DNA from 3 places in the Kineococcus rhizosphaerae genome. Region 1 is predicted to be linked to each of the others. Evidence: predicted binding sites of a transcription regulator. Region 1 holds the regulator's gene; each other region holds the start of a gene.
The links. The regulator LexA, encoded in region 1, represses DNA repair genes until DNA is damaged. The targets are predictions, from matches to a motif close to TCGAACANNTGTTCGA.

Region 1 (4,971 bases):
GCGTGCGCGCCCGCGCCCGGCAGGTCGACGTCGTGGTCACCAACCACGCCATGACGGCCATCGACGCCATGGAGAACAACGGGCAGCTGCTGCCCGAGCACGACGTCCTCGTCGTCGACGAGGCCCACGAGCTGGCCGACCGGGTGACGGCCGTGGCCACGGCCGAGCTGTCGGCCTCGGTCCTGCACGCGGCCTCGCGCCGCCTGCGCCGCTCGGCCGGCATCGTCTCCGACGCCCTCGACGACGCCGCGGTGGCCCTGGAGGCGGCTCTCGACGAGGCCCCGTCCGGCCGGCTCGACCGGTGGCCCGACGCCCTGGCCGACGCCGTCGTGGCGGTGCGCGACGCCTCCCGGCAGGCGCTGACCGACCTCAAGGACGCCAACGAGTCCGCCGGCAAGGAGGAGGACCCCGAGTCCCGCGGGGCCCGGCACCTGGCCAGGGCGGCGGTGCAGGAGGTCTTCTCGGTCGCCGACCGGCTGGCCGAGGACGTCGGCCGCGGGGCGCAGGACAGCTTCGACGTCGCCTGGGTGACGGCCGCCTTCGGGCCGGCCTCGCGCGCGCCCTCCCTGCACATCGCCCCCCTGTCCGTGGCGGGCCTGCTGCGCGAGAAGCTGTTCACCGAGCGCACCGTGGTGGCGACGTCCGCGACCCTGACCCTCGGGGGCTCGTTCGACCCGGTCGCGGGGGCCTTCGGCCTCAAGGGCGAGAAGGGCGCGAAGACGCCCTGGACCGGCCTCGACGTCGGTTCGCCCTTCGACTACCGCCGCCAGGGCATCCTCTACGTCGCCCGCCACCTGCCGCCGCCCGGTCGCGCCGGGTCCGACGACGCCGTCATGGACGAGCTCGCCGGCCTCGTGGAGGCCGCCGGGGGCCGCACGCTGGGCCTGTTCTCCTCGCGCCGGGCCGCCGAGCAGGCGGCCGAGGCCATGCGGGGGCGGTTGTCGACGCCCGTGCTGTGCCAGGGCGACGACCGGCTGCCCAAGCTCGTGCGCGACTTCACCGAGAACGCCTCGACGTCCTTGTTCGGGACGATGTCGCTGTGGCAGGGCGTCGACGTGCCGGGCGACAGCTGCACCCTGGTCGTCATCGACCGCATCCCCTTCCCCCGCCCGGACGACCCGCTCATGTCGGCGCGCTCGCGGGCCGTCGACGCGGCCGGCGGCAACGGGTTCACGACGGTCTCGGTGGCGCACGCGGCCGTCCGCCTGGCCCAGGGGGCGGGGCGGCTCATCCGGGCGACGGGGGACAGGGGCGTCGTCGCGGTGCTCGACTCGCGGCTGGCCACCGCGCGCTACGGCGGGTTCCTGCGCGAGTCGCTGCCGGACTTCTGGCCCACGACCTCGACCGGGACCGTGCAGGCCGCGCTGCGTCGGCTGGGTGGGTGATCTGCGTGACACCCGCTGGCAGCCGGGCACCTTCGTGGGATGCTCGGGACGTGGCCACCGTCGGCTTCCTGCACACCGCGCACGCGCACGTGCGCACCTTCCGCGACCTCCTGGGCGAACGCGACGACACCGTCGCCGACCGCCACCTGGTCGACGCCGGCCTGCTGGCCGCGGCGCGCGAACGGGGTCTCGAGGCGGTCAGGGGGGCGATCGGCGACCGGCTGCGCCGCCTCGCGGGCGAGGGGGCCGACGTCGTCGTCTGCACCTGCTCGACCATCGGGCCCACGGCCAAGGCCGTCGGCGCCGAGATGGGGCTGCGGGTCGTGCGGGTGGACCGCCCGATGGCCGAGGCCGCGGTCCTGGCGGGCCGGCGCATCGCCGTCGTGGCCTCCCTCGACGAGGCGGCCTCGACCCTGATGCCGCTGCTGCACGAGTGCGCCGACTCGACCGGGCGCGACGTGGAGTTCGTCGAGGTGCGCTGCACCGACACCTGGTCGGCCTTCGAGGCGGGGGACCTCCTGACCTACACGACCGGTGTGGCGGACGCGGTCCGGCGGGCGGTGCTGCCGCTGGACCCGCCGGTCGACGTCGTGGTGCTCGCGCAGGCCAGCATGGTCGACGCGGCGCCCTTGCTGCGCGACCTCAGCGTGCCCGTGCTGACCTCGCCGCGACTGGCGGTCGAGGCCGCGGTGGAGCTGGTGCAGCCGGTCCGCTAGAGCGAGCGCAGGACGGCGGTGACGCGGCCGAGCACGGTCGCCTCGTCGCCGTCGAGGGGCTCGAACAGGGGGTTGCGCGGCAGGAGCTTCACGTGACCGTCCTTGCGCTGCAGGACCTTCACGGTGGCCTCGCCGTCGATCATGGCGGCGACGACGTCACCGTTCTCGGCCGTCGGCTGCCGGCGCACCACGACCCAGTCGCCGTCGCAGATGGCCGCGTCGATCATCGACTCCCCGACCACGCGCAGCACGAAGTGCTCCCCGGCGCCGATCAGCTGCGCCGGCAGGGGGAAGACCTCCTCGACGAGCTGCTCGGCCAGGATCGGGCCGCCGGCGGCGATGCGACCGACGAGCGGGACGTAGGCCGGAGCCGGACGGCCCTCGGCGGGCGTGCCGTCGACGCCGGCGATGAGGCCCCAGCCGAACTGCGGGGAGGGGGAGACGACCTCGAGGGTGCGCGGGCGGCGCGGGTCCTTGCGCAGGAAGCCCATCTTCTCGAGGGTCTTGACCTGGTGGGCGACGCTGCTCGGGCTCGTCAGCCCCACGGCCTGGCCGATCTCGCGCATGCTCGGCGGGTAGCCGCGCTGCTCGACGCCCTCGCGGATCGCGGCCAGGACGCGACGCTGCCGGTTCGTCAGGCCGTCGCGCACCAGGGGCGGGTCGGGGAACTCGTGCACCGTGCCGAGCCGCTCGTCGGCGAGCTCTCCGTCGTCGGTCCCGTCGAGCACGTCGGCCACGTCCTTCTCCCCGTCCCGTCCTGCGCACACGATCTGCGGTCACTTGCTGCGGTCACGTCCACCGGGCCGACGCGTCGACCCGGTGCCGACACCGTAGTCAGCAGCGTCCCACCGATCAAACAGGTGTTCGAACACGCGGGTCGGCGTGTCGTGCGGGACGGCTGCCTAGGGTCGTCGGCATGTGCCGGAACATCCGCCAGCTGCACAACTTCGAGCCGCCCGCCACGACCGACGAGGTCCACGCCGCCGCGCTGCAGTACGTCCGCAAGGTCGCGGGCACGACGAGACCGTCGGCCCGCAACGCCGAGGCGTTCGACCGGGCCGTGGCCGAGGTGGCGCACGCGACGCGCCACCTGCTGGACGACCTCGTCACGACCGCCCCGCCGAAGGACCGGGAGGCCGAAGCGGTCAAGGCCCGGGAGCGGGCCGCCCGGCGCTACGCCCCCTGAGCGCCCCGCGAGGCCGTCCGCGCAGGTCAGGCCGTCTGTCGGAGGCCGGTGGCAGCGTCTGTCCCCGTCACCCCCCGATCCGGGGGTTGCGTCCCGCCGTTCGAACGGTGGTAGAACAGACACACCGCATCGAACACTCGTTCGATCCGCGGTGCCACCGAGATGGAGGTCCACGCTCGTGAGCACCACCGCCCTCGCCCCCGCCCTCGCCCCCGCGCTCGCCCCCCGCCCGACCCTCGCGCTCGAGCTGCCCCGGCAGCGCAGCGCGCGCCCGTGCGCCGCGCGGGCCGCCCGCCCGGCCCGTCCCGCGCGGGGTCGTCGCCGCCCCCTGCGCCTGACGCGCCGGGGCCGCCTGCTCCTCACCTGCACGGCCGCCTCGGCCCTGGCCGGTGCGGTGATCGTCGCGACCGGGGCCCTCTCCGGGGCCTCCGCGGGTGCCGGGGTCGGCCCCGGGCGGGCCCCGGCTCCCGCCGTGCACACCGTCCTGCCGGGCCAGACGCTGTCGACGATCGCGGAGGAGTGGGCGCCGTCGCAGGACTGGCGCGAGGTCGCCGACGAGATCGTCGCGCTGAACGCGCTGCCCTCGATGAGCCTGCAGGTCGGCCAGCGGCTGACCCTGCCGGACCGGGACTGACGTCGTGCCCGGCGCCGCCCGTGCACCGTGGCCGGTTGCCCGCTGCACCGCCCTGGACGTACGGTCGAGGCTGGACCAGAGCTGTCGTCCGGTCGCGGGGGAGGAAGTCGGGGTGCACTGCCCGTTCTGTCGGCACGAGGATTCGCGTGTCGTCGACTCGCGCACGACCGACGACGGGACCTCGATCCGTCGCCGGCGCCAGTGCCCGAACTGCTCCAAGCGCTTCACGACGGTCGAGACGGCCAGCCTGACCGTCCTGAAGCGCTCCGGTGCCCCCGAACCGTTCAGCCGCGCCAAGATCGCCTCGGGCGTGCGCAAGGCCTGCCAGGGACGCCCCGTCAGCGAGGACGACATCGCGCTGCTCGCCCACCGGGTCGAGGAGGCCGTCCGGGCCCAGGGGGCCGCCGAGATCGACGCCCACCAGGTGGGGCTCGCCACGCTGCCGTTCCTGCAGGAGCTCGACGAGGTGGCGTACCTGCGCTTCGCCTCGGTCTACCAGGCCTTCGACTCGATGGCGGACTTCGAGAAGGCCATCGACCGGCTCCGGGCCCAGCGCCAGGCGCGTGCGGACGCGCTGCCGGCCGATCCCGTCGAGCCGGTCCCCGCGCACGGCTGACGGACCCCTGCTCGGACCGCCGCCGCGAGCCGGGGATGATGGCGGGATGCTCGATCCCGCTTCCCTGTACTCCTACGAGGGTGAGCGCCCCTCCCTGGTGGACCCTCCCCTCGTCGTGGCCCTGTCCGGCTTCGTCGACGCCGGCAACGCCGTGCGGCTCAGCGTGGACCACCTCCTCGAGACCTGCCGCCACGAGGTCGTCGCCACCTTCGACGTCGACCAGCTCCACGACTACCGCGCGCGGCGGCCCACCATGACCTTCGGCGGGCAGAACTGGCTCGACGTCGAACCACCGCGGCTGCGGGTGCTGCGGGTCTTCGACGAGGAGGGCTCCTCGTTCCTGCTGCTGACCGGGCCCGAACCCGACGTGCAGTGGGAACGCTTCACGGCCGCCGTCTGGAACCTCGCCGACGAGCTGGGGGTGGGGCTGACCA
Region 2 (4,971 bases), on a different contig from region 1:
GACGTCGAGGTCGATGTCGGGCAGCTGCCCGCGACGGGGGTTGAGGAACCGCTCCATGAGCAGGCGGTGCTCGATCGGGTCGACGTCGGAGATCCCCAGGAGGTGGTTCACGAGGCTGCCCGCGCCCGAACCGCGGGCGGCGATGCGCACGTCCATCGCCCTCGTCAGCTCGCAGACGTCGGCGACGGTGAGGAAGTAGCTCGCGAAACCGACGTCGCGGACGATGGCGAGCTCGTCGTCGAGGCGCTGCCGGACCCGGTCCTCCTGCTCGCGGTCGGCCCCCGGGTAGCGCCGGGAGACGCCGGCCTCGCACCGGCGTCTCAGGACGGCGTCCTGGTCCACGGCCTCTGCGAGCCCGAGCGCCGCGGGGTCGGGCAGGTGGTGCGCGCCGATGCCGAGGTCGGTCCCCGGGTCCTGGACCGCACGGTCGGCGAGGAGGTGGGTGGCGGCCAGGAGTTCGGCCGCCACCGCCGGGTCGCCGACGGCGTGGGCGACGTCGGCGGCGGTGCGGGCCATGTCGGCCGACGGCAGCAGGTGCCCCTGGCCGCTGACCCGGTCGGTGTGCCGGGTGGCCAGGGGCACCAGCCGGCGGACGGCGTCGAGGAGGTCGGCCGTCAGCGCCCCCTCGGGCCCGGCCGAGCGGACGGCCGCGGTCAGCACCGCGGGAACCCCCGCGGCCCGGGCGAAGGCGAGCATCCGCGCGGCGTGCTCGACGCTGCCCGCCGTCCCCGGGGCGCCGTGGTGGCAGACGATCTCCACGTGCAGGGACCCCGGAGGGGACAGCGCGCGCCAGCGACGCAGGACGGCACCGGCCAGGTCGTCGCGGCGGGCCAGCACCGCCCGCCCGAGTTCGGAGCCCGGCCCCAGGAGGACGGCCAGCGCGGTGCGGCCGTCGGGCCGGTGCGCGTGGGTGGTGACGAGTTCGAGGCTGCTGACGGGGTTCCCGCGTTCCCCTCCCAGGTGCGTGGCGCTGACCAGCCGGCACAACGCGGCCCAGCCGTTCCCGGTGCCGGCGTCGTCGGTCCCCAGGGCGAGGACGGTGACGCGGGGGAACCTCGGGTCGACGACGGCTCCGCCCCGGACCGGACTCCGGGAGGCGGTGCGGCGCACCGCCACCGAGGGGTCGGACCACGCCGGGAGACCGCTGGCCAGGCCGGTCGGGGTGGTGGCCAGGTCGACACCGAGGACGGGAGCCAGACCCGCTGCCTCGCACGCGCGGACGAACTTCACCGCCCCGTACAGGCCGTCGCGGTCGGTGAGGGCGAGCGTCGACAGGCCGAGGTCGACGGCGCGGGCGACGAGCGCGGCGGGGGTGGAGGTCCCGTGGCGGAGGGAGTACCCGGAGGCGACGTGCAGGTGCGGGAACGGGGCCACGGGGGTGGTGCGGGTGGTCATGGGACGTCCTTCGGAACGTGCCCGTGGGGAAGACCGGGTGTTTCTGGTGGTCTCTGGGTGGTGCGGTGGTCCTCAGCCGGCGAGCGGCACGGCACTGAGCCCGAGCATCGACTCCACGAGCCGGTGGAACCGCTCGGCGTCCGCGAGCAGGTCCTCGGCCGCCGCCTCGTCGACCGCGCCGACCCGACCGGCCTCGACGGCCGAGCGCACCGAGGCGGTCGCCGCGAAACGGTCGGCCCACCCCTGCAGCGCGGGGTCGATGGCGGGCAGCATCTCCCAGACGCTGCGCGGCCCCCCGCTGCGCCGGCCCTGGGCGGGACGGCCGTGCACCGCGACGAGCGCCGCGCCGGCCCGCAGGGCTGCGAGGTGGGCGTGGACGTAGCGTTCGGCCACGTCGTCGCTGCGCAAGGCGGTGAGCAGTTCGTCCTCGCACCGGGCGAGCAGGTCGAGGGCGGCCGTCGTCAGCGGACGCGGGACGCCTGTGGGAGCGTCGAAGGTGGGCATCGCGTTCTCCTCCGGTCGTGCGGTCGGGTCTGCCGTCGACGGGCCCTCAGTCGCTGACGCGCAGCAGCTGCCAGTCCTCCGACGCTTCGGACGAAGAAGTACCACCGACCTCCGACACGGCCGCCGTTCCCGGCCTCACGGGGCGGGCGAGGTCGTACACTCCGGCCCCGCCGGAGTGGCCCACACTGGCCTCGACGCGGAAGACCTCGCGCTCGAGGTCGCCGATCTCGAGGACCGGGCGGGCACGGCCGCCTGGATCACCGGCCTCGGTGGCCTCGCCGTGGACCGCCGCCACGGCCGCGTGCTCCCACCAGGCGCTGCGTTCGCGCCAGCGCGAGAGCACTTCGTGGACCACGTAGAGCCTTCCGCGCCAGACGAACTGCACGGGATCGTCGCCTCCCGTCCGCGCGGACCGGACGTGCACCTCGTCGGAGAACAGCCTCACCGTCGTTCACCTTCCCCACTCGAGCCGGCGCCGCGGCGGACCGCGCGGCGCGGGCGAGCCGGGGGAAGCGGCCCGCGAGGACACGCTCGAGACGCGGCCCGCGGAGCTTCCCCTCCCCCCGGACCGCGTCTCGAGCGGCCACATCGCGTTCGAACACCGGTTCGAACGCATCTCGAAGCTACACCACCGCCCTCAGGGCACGTCAACGCCGGAGCAGGTTGTCCACAGGACGCAGAGTCGCCCTGCAGGACTCAGCGTCACGCGTCGCGCAGAGGTCTCGCCCCGTCACCCGAACGGCCGAGAACCTGTCCACAGCAACGGGAAAGCGGCGCCAGAGGCGGGTCGGGGCATGGGAGCGTGCCCCGGTGATCCGTCTCCGCCCCCTCGCCGCGACCCTCGCCGCAGCGGCCCTGCTCGCCGGGTGTTCGAACGCCGACCCGGAGATTCCGGCGGTTGCAGCGACGAGCGCGCCGGCAACCAGCGCACCAGTAGCGGCCAGCACCCCCAGTGCCAGCACGACACCCGCCTCGATGGCGACGCGGGAGCTCGCAGTGCCGAAACCGTCAGAACTCGCCATGGAATTCTCAGAGCAAGGCGGCGGCGCTTTTGCAAGTTATTATGTTCAAGTTTTGAACTATTCACGCAACTCAGGCGATACAAGCTTGCTTCAATCAATTTCAGACGAGGGGTGTGCTGGCTGCGCGTATGACATTAGCGAAGTGGCGGGATTCTTAAAACACGGCTATATCAATGTGGGGTTAGAAACTAAATTCCACGGTGTTTCATTTCGATCCTGGGAGCCTGATCTTGGAGAACTTCAGATGGATGTCCTCGTCAGCCGCACCCCGCATAACGTAGTCGACCAAGACGATCGAGTCCTCGAGGAGGTGCCCGGTCTGGACGAGGCCGAGTTTTTCCTGTGGTTGAAGTGGATTGACAACCATTGGGTCATCTGGGAAGCAAATTGAAAATCCGTGCCCTCACCGCAAAATTTGCATTGACTATTCTTTTCCTCCTCTATTGCTCGCCGGCACATGCAGAAGGTGACTCTTGGGGTCGAGCCAACGGTGCCCACGTGGAGGTCGGAGCAAGGTCTCATACTCCTACACGAATACCTCCCCGAAAACCTACATCACCAAAAGAGTCGTCCACCCCGCCAGTTCAATCAATGAAGACGACGGCTTGCGGCGCCAGCAACCCAAACATCTCGATTGGAGAGTTCAACTGTCGGGCCTCGGACAGCGTCTGCCCGCCCGGCCAGACTTTTATGACCACATGGACAAGGACCGGTAATACACCTTGGTCCGCGCAAGGCAGCGCCTGCAGCACTGATGGCGCGAGCAGTGGAGCCATCACCCTCCCCACCGTCACCGTCACCGCCTCCGACCTCCAGCGCGTCGGCCTCCCGCCGAGCCCGGTGAACCTCCAGCCGGGCACCGGCGAGGCGCTCCTGAACGTCCCGCTCATCCTCACCACGACGAACGAGACGGTCACGCGCGGCACGACGGTCCTCGGGTTCCCGGTCACGATCCGGGCCACGCCGACGAGCTGGACGTGGACGCTCGGGGACGGGTCGACGGTGGGGCCCACGGCGGACCCGGGGCGGGCGTACCCGCACCAGACGCTGACGCACACGTACACGACCCCCGGCGACCACGCGATCACGCTGACGACGACGTGGACCGGGGAGTACACGATCGCGGGGCTGCCGTACCGGCCCATCGAGGGGACGGCGACGACCACGTCCCCGGCGGTGGGCGTGCACGTCCTGTCCGGCGACAACGTCCTGGTGGCGCCGACCCGCTGATGCGCTGCGGCCCAGCACCACCCCACCACGGGGGCGGGGTGGGCGCACCGCACCGGGCCGTTCGGCGCGACGGGAGACGAGAACGGTTCTACGCTGATGGTGCATGAGGTGGACGCTGCGCCAGGAACCCGTCGAAGGCGGTGGCTCCTCCACGGCCGCCCCTGGAGGTCACTCCACCTCCGTGCTCCAGCTGCCGCCGGTCGAGTGCACCGCGGAAGCCCTCGTCGACCTCGACGCGGTGGGCACGGTCGTGCAGGTCCCGGCCACCGTGCGGGACGTCGGCGGGCTCGCGCGGCACCTGCAGGTCGCGGTGGCCGCGATCGCGGCCACCGCCGTCCTGCGCACCCGCGAGGACCGGCACCTGTTCGTCATCTCCTCGGCGGCCCACCCGCTGTTCCTCCCGTCGCTGGCCGCGGTGCTGTGCGAACCGGAGCTGTTCCGCGACGAGGCGGCGGACGTGCTGCGCCGCACGGGATCCGTCCTCGGCTCGGCCTCTCCCCTGTCGCTGTCCGAACCGCTGCCGACGTACGTCGACGTGGCCCTGGCCCCGCACCAGGACATCTGGGTGCCGGCCGGCCACCCGCACGCGGTGTTCCGCACGCGCTACGACGAGCTGCTGCGTCTCACGGGGGGGCACCCCGTCGAGCTCGGATGACCGAGCTGCTCGAGGGGTTCGCCGTCCACCGCGCGGGATCGACCGACCCGGCGCACCCGCTCCTCGTCCTCGTGCACGGCCTGGGGGGCGCCGCGTCGGCGTGGTCGCTGGTGGTGCCGCACCTGGCCGCCGACCACCGCCTCCTCGTGCTGGACCTGCCCGGGC
Region 3 (4,971 bases), 630 kb from region 1:
AACCCGACGCTCTACGACGCCATCCAGAAGGCGAAGAAGACCTCGGTCCCGGCCGACAACATCGACCGCGCCGTCAAGCGCGGCTCCGGCGCCGAGGCCGGCGGGGCCGACTGGCAGACCATCACGTACGAGGGCTACGGCCCCAACGGCGTCGCGCTGCTCGTGGAGTGCCTGACGGACAACAAGAACCGCGCCGCCATGGAGGTCCGCACCGCCATGACCCGCAACGGCGGTTCGCTGGCCGACCCGGGTTCGGTCGCGTACATGTTCTCCCGCAAGGGGGTCGTCGTCGTCGGCAAGGAGGGCACCACCCTCACCGAGGACGACGTCCTCGCCGCCGTCCTCGAGGCCGGCGCCGAGGAGGTCACCGACCAGGGCGACACCTTCGAGGTCGTCAGCGAGGCCACCGACCTCGGCGCGGTGCGCGACGCGCTGAAGGAGGCCGGCATCGAGTACGACTCGGCCGACAACAGCTTCCTGCCCAGCGTCGAGGTCCCCCTCGACGCCGAGGGCGCGGCCAAGGTGTTCCGGCTCATCGACGCGCTCGACGACTGCGACGACGTCCAGAACGTCTACGCCAACTACGACGTCTCCGACGACGTGATGGCGGCCCTCGAGGACGCCTGACACCCCGCCGGGCCACCCGTCACAGCCCCCGCGACCGCCGCGTGCGATCGTGGGGGCTGTGCGCGTGCTGGCGGTCGACCCCGGGCTGACCCGGTGCGGGATCGGGGTGGTCGACGCCGTCCGGACCGGGCGCCGGGCGCAGATGGTCGCGGTCGGGGTGGTCCGCACGCCCGCCGACGACCCCGTCGAGGCCCGCCTGCTGGCGATCAGCGAAGGCCTGGAGACCTGGCTGGACACCCACGAGCCGGACGTCGTCGCCGTGGAGCGCGTCTTCGCCCAGGCCAACGTCCGCTCCGTCATGGGCACGGCGCAGGCCGCCGGGCTCGTGCTCGTGGCCGCGGCCCGGCGGGGCCTGCCGGTCGCCATGCACACCCCCAGCGAGGTGAAGGCCGCCGTGACCGGCAACGGCCGGGCCGAGAAGGAGCAGGTGACCGTCATGGTCACCCGCGTCCTCGGGCTGGACACCCCGCCGCGACCGGCCGACGCCGCCGACGCCCTCGCGCTGGCCCTGTGCCACCTGTGGCGGGGCGGGGCGACCTCCCGGCTGGAGGCCGCCACGCACTCGGCGCTGGTGACGGGCCGGCGCAACGCGTACGCCGAGGCGGAGGCTCAGGCCCGGGCGGCAGGGGCCAGCCGCTCGCGCAGGAACGTCGTCGTGCGCTCCCAGGCCAGCTCGGCCGACTCGCGCCGGTAGTTCGGCCGCTCGTCGTTGTAGAAGGCGTGCGGGGCGGGGTACTCGTGCAGCGTCACGTCCACGCCCGCCTGCTCCCGGATCCGCTCGGCCGTGGCGCGCACGTCGGCGAGGGGGACGGACTCGTCCTGCTCGCCGTAGTGGCCCAGCACGGCCGCCCGCACCCCGGAGTAGTCGGTGTCCGTCCCCGGCAGGCCGTACCAGGGCACCGCCGCCCCGATCCGGTCCCCCTGCTGCGCGGCCAGCCGCAGCACGAACGCACCGCCCATGCAGAAGCCGACGGCGCCCACGGTGGCCGACGTGACCTCGGGCCGGTCGAGCAGGTAGGTCACGGCACCGGCCAGGTCGCGGGCCGCGCGGTCGACGGGCAGGCTCACCAGGAGCTCCTGCGCCTCGGCCGAGTCGTGGGTCGTGCGGCCGCCGTACAGGTCCGGGGCCAGGGCCACGAAGCCCTCGGCGGCGAACCGGTCGACGATCGCGACGACGTGGTCGGTCAGCCCCCACCACTCCTGGATGACGATGACGCCCGGACCGCTGCCGGACTCCGGCACGCGCAGGTAACCGTGGGCGTGCCCGGACTCGGTCGCGCTGTCGAAGGTGACGTTCTGGCGGGGGTTCTCGGTGTCTGCGTGGCTCACGGCGACACTCTGCCCCCGACCTCGCGGCGGCGCGCCTGAGGGGCCGTGTCGCAGGGGCCGTCTAGCCTCGGCTCGTACAAGCGTTCGTCTCGTCCTGGAGGTTCGGTGATCGCGTCGGTGCGCGGGCAGGTGCTCGCGGTTCGGCTGGACTCGGCCGTCGTCGAGGTGGGCGGGGTCGGCATGTTCGTCCTGGCCGCCCCGGCGACCCTGGCCGGGCTGCGCGTGGGGGAGGAGGCGCTGCTGCACACCACGCTCGTGGTGCGCGAGGACTCCCTGACGCTGTTCGGCTTCGCCGACGCCGACGAGAAGGAGGTCTTCGAGATCGTCCAGACGGCCTCGGGCGTCGGGCCCAAGATGGCGCTCGCGATGCTCGCCGTGCACCGCCCCGACGGCATCCGCGCGGCCGTGGCCGCCGAGGACCACGCCGCGCTCGTGCGGGTCCCGGGCATCGGCAAGAAGACGGCCCAGCGCATCTGCCTGGAGCTCGGTGACCGGCTCGGGCCTCCGTCGGGTGCGGTGCCCGCGCCCGTGGCGACGGGGTCGGACAGCCGCAAGGACCAGGTCGTCGAGGCCCTGGTCGGGCTCGGGTACCCGCTCAAGCACGCCGGGGACGTCGTCGACGTCGTGCTGGCCGACGAGACCTCCGACGTCGCCGACGTCGCCGGGACCCTGCGCGCGGCCCTGCGCCACCTGTCGGGTCGCGGATGAGCGAGCGGCTGGTGACCACCGGGGCCGACGACCGCGAGCGCGCGGCCGAGTCGGCGCTGCGCCCGCACGGCCTGGACGAGTTCGTCGGCCAGCAGGTCGTGCGCGAGCAGCTCTCCCTCGTCCTGGACGCCGCCAAGGCCCGGGGGATGCCCAGCGACCACGTCCTGTTCTCCGGTCCGCCCGGGCTCGGCAAGACGACGCTGGCGATGATCGTGGCCTCGGAGATGGGTGCCCCGCTGCGGCAGTCCAGCGGCCCGGCGATCCAGCACGCCGGGGACCTGGCCGCCGTGCTGAGCTCGCTGGACGAGGGGGAGGTGCTCTTCCTCGACGAGATCCACCGGATGGCCCGGCCCGCCGAGGAGATGCTCTACATCGCGATGGAGGACTTCCGGGTCGACGTCGTCGTGGGCAAGGGGCCGGGGGCCACGGCGATCCCGCTGGAGCTGCCCAAGTTCACCCTCGTCGGGGCCACGACCCGCGCGGGCCTGCTGCCCGCGCCGCTGCGCGACCGCTTCGGGTTCACCGGCTACCTCGACTTCTACACGACCGAGGAACTGGTGAAGGTGCTGCGGCGCAGCGCCGCCCTGCTCGGGGTGCAGCTGACGGCCGAAGGTGCCACGGAGATCGGCAGCCGCTCGCGCGGGACGCCGCGCATCGCCAACCGGCTCCTGCGCCGGGTGCGCGACTGGGCCCAGGTGCGCGGTTCGGGGATCGTCGACCGCGCCGCCGCCCGTGCCGCGCTGGAGGTCTACGAGGTCGACGAGCGGGGGCTGGACCGCCTCGACCGGGCCGTCCTGGACGCGCTGTGCCGCCGCTTCGGCGGGGGGCCGGTCGGCCTGTCGACGCTGGCCGTCGTCGTGGGGGAGGAGGCCGAGACCGTCGAGACCGTGGCCGAGCCGTTCCTCGTGCGCGAGGGGCTGCTCGGGCGGACCCCGCGCGGGCGGATCGCGCTGCCGGACACGTGGGCGCACCTGGGGCTGACGCCGCCGCGGGACGCGCCCGCGGGCGCGGCGTGGCAGCTCGCGCTGGACGAGGAGCCCGCGGGGGAGCGGCCGGAGGACTGAGCCCGCCTAGACTGCCCGCTTCGAGCCGGTCCGCGCAGGCCCCTGGAACCCGCCGGGGTGCCCCCGCGTTGGTCGGCCGAGCCGGCACAGGGCCGGCACAGGCACCGGCGAGCCGTCGATCCCCGCCGGTGCGGAGAGGGAATCCCGTGTTTGGTGGTTCGAACGTCATCCTGCTGGTCGCCATGGCGGCCCTGCTGGTCTTCATGTTCTCGAGGACGCGCAAGCAGCAGCGGGCCCAGCAGGAGATGCGCAACGGCATCGCGCCCGGCGCCCGGGTCATGACGACGTCCGGGCTGTTCGGCACGGTGGTCGAGACCTCGCCGGAGGAGATCGTCCTGGAGATCGCCCCCGGTCTGCAGACCCGCTGGACCCCGCGCGCCGTCGCGCGCGTGGTCACCCCCGTCACCGCGGCGGACGCGGTCCCGGACTCCCCCGAGGGCCTCGACCTGACCAAGCGCGACCAGGACACGCCGGGGGACGACGCCGCGGGCGGTGCAGCGCGTTCATAGCGACTGCTGGTAAGACAGCACTCGTCCACGTGCAGTGACTAGATTGTGCTGACCGGGTGACGTTCCGTCACCCGGTCGGCCCCCGTCCCGAGGTAGTGAGTGTCCAACGACCGGCCCACCGGGCCCCCACGAGTGCGCCGCGGCGCACCGATCCGCCGACCCCACCCCGGCCGCACCCTGGTGGCCCTGGTGCTCGTCGTCGTCGCCGTCTTCGCGGCGGTGGGGGCAGGAGCCGTCTGGAGCGACGCCAAGTGGTCGCCGGGTCTGGCGCTCGACCTGGAGGGCGGGACGCAGGTCGTCCTGACGCCGCGCTCGCTCACGGGCGGTTCTGTGCCGACCGAGCAGGTGCAGCGCGCCGCGGACATCATCCGCCAGCGCGTCGACGCGACCGGGCTGTCCGAGACCGAGGTGCAGGTCCAGGGCGGCCAGAACATCTCCGTCTCCATCCCGGGCCAGGCGACCCGGGAACAGCTGAACCTGATCTCCCAGTCCGCGCAACTGCGGATGCGCGTCGTGCTCTACGCCGAGCCCGTGCAGGCGGCGGCGCCGACGGACGGGTCGACGGCGGCACCGACCGACACGGCGACGCCGGGGGACACGGCCACGCCGGGCGACACCGCGACCCCGTCGGACACCGCGGCGCCCACGGGCACCGAGACGCCCAGCGGCGCGCCCACCGACACGCCCAGCCCCACGCAGAGCTCCGACGGGGCCGCCGCCCCCGCCGCGCTGCA

Region 2: CLV37_RS06690 (DUF6504 family protein) is a predicted target of LexA. The motif match lies at 2,494-2,509, and genes of this name have one in related genera.
Region 3: ruvA (Holliday junction branch migration protein RuvA) is a predicted target of LexA. The motif match lies at 2,029-2,044, and genes of this name have one in related genera.

Annotation. Positions count from the first base shown of each region.
Region 1 covers NZ_PVZF01000001.1:729,053-734,023, reverse strand. The annotation lists gene CLV37_RS03565 (ATP-dependent DNA helicase) at 1-1,385, shown strand, start outside; gene CLV37_RS03560 (aspartate/glutamate racemase family protein) at 1,436-2,101, shown strand; gene lexA (transcriptional repressor LexA) at 2,098-2,838, opposite strand; gene CLV37_RS03550 (DUF2277 domain-containing protein) at 3,018-3,287, shown strand; gene CLV37_RS03545 (LysM peptidoglycan-binding domain-containing protein) at 3,466-3,921, shown strand; gene nrdR (transcriptional regulator NrdR) at 4,034-4,537, shown strand; gene CLV37_RS03535 (proteasome assembly chaperone family protein) at 4,584-4,971, shown strand, end outside.
Region 2 covers NZ_PVZF01000002.1:525,644-530,614, reverse strand. The annotation lists gene CLV37_RS06700 (DNA polymerase III subunit alpha) at 1-1,395, opposite strand, end outside; gene CLV37_RS06695 (SAV_6107 family HEPN domain-containing protein) at 1,468-1,899, opposite strand; gene CLV37_RS06690 (DUF6504 family protein) at 1,946-2,344, opposite strand; gene CLV37_RS26985 (DUF6318 family protein) at 2,710-3,312, shown strand; gene CLV37_RS27445 (hypothetical protein) at 3,506-3,721, opposite strand; gene CLV37_RS06680 (PKD domain-containing protein) at 3,762-4,151, shown strand; gene CLV37_RS26980 (aminoacyl-tRNA deacylase) at 4,255-4,806, shown strand; gene CLV37_RS26975 (alpha/beta fold hydrolase) at 4,803-4,971, shown strand, end outside.
Region 3 covers NZ_PVZF01000001.1:102,937-107,907, forward strand. The annotation lists gene CLV37_RS00545 (YebC/PmpR family DNA-binding transcriptional regulator) at 1-627, shown strand, start outside; gene ruvC (crossover junction endodeoxyribonuclease RuvC) at 686-1,321, shown strand; gene CLV37_RS00555 (dienelactone hydrolase family protein) at 1,237-1,956, opposite strand; gene ruvA (Holliday junction branch migration protein RuvA) at 2,062-2,664, shown strand; gene ruvB (Holliday junction branch migration DNA helicase RuvB) at 2,661-3,728, shown strand; gene yajC (preprotein translocase subunit YajC) at 3,875-4,237, shown strand; gene secD (protein translocase subunit SecD) at 4,337-4,971, shown strand, end outside.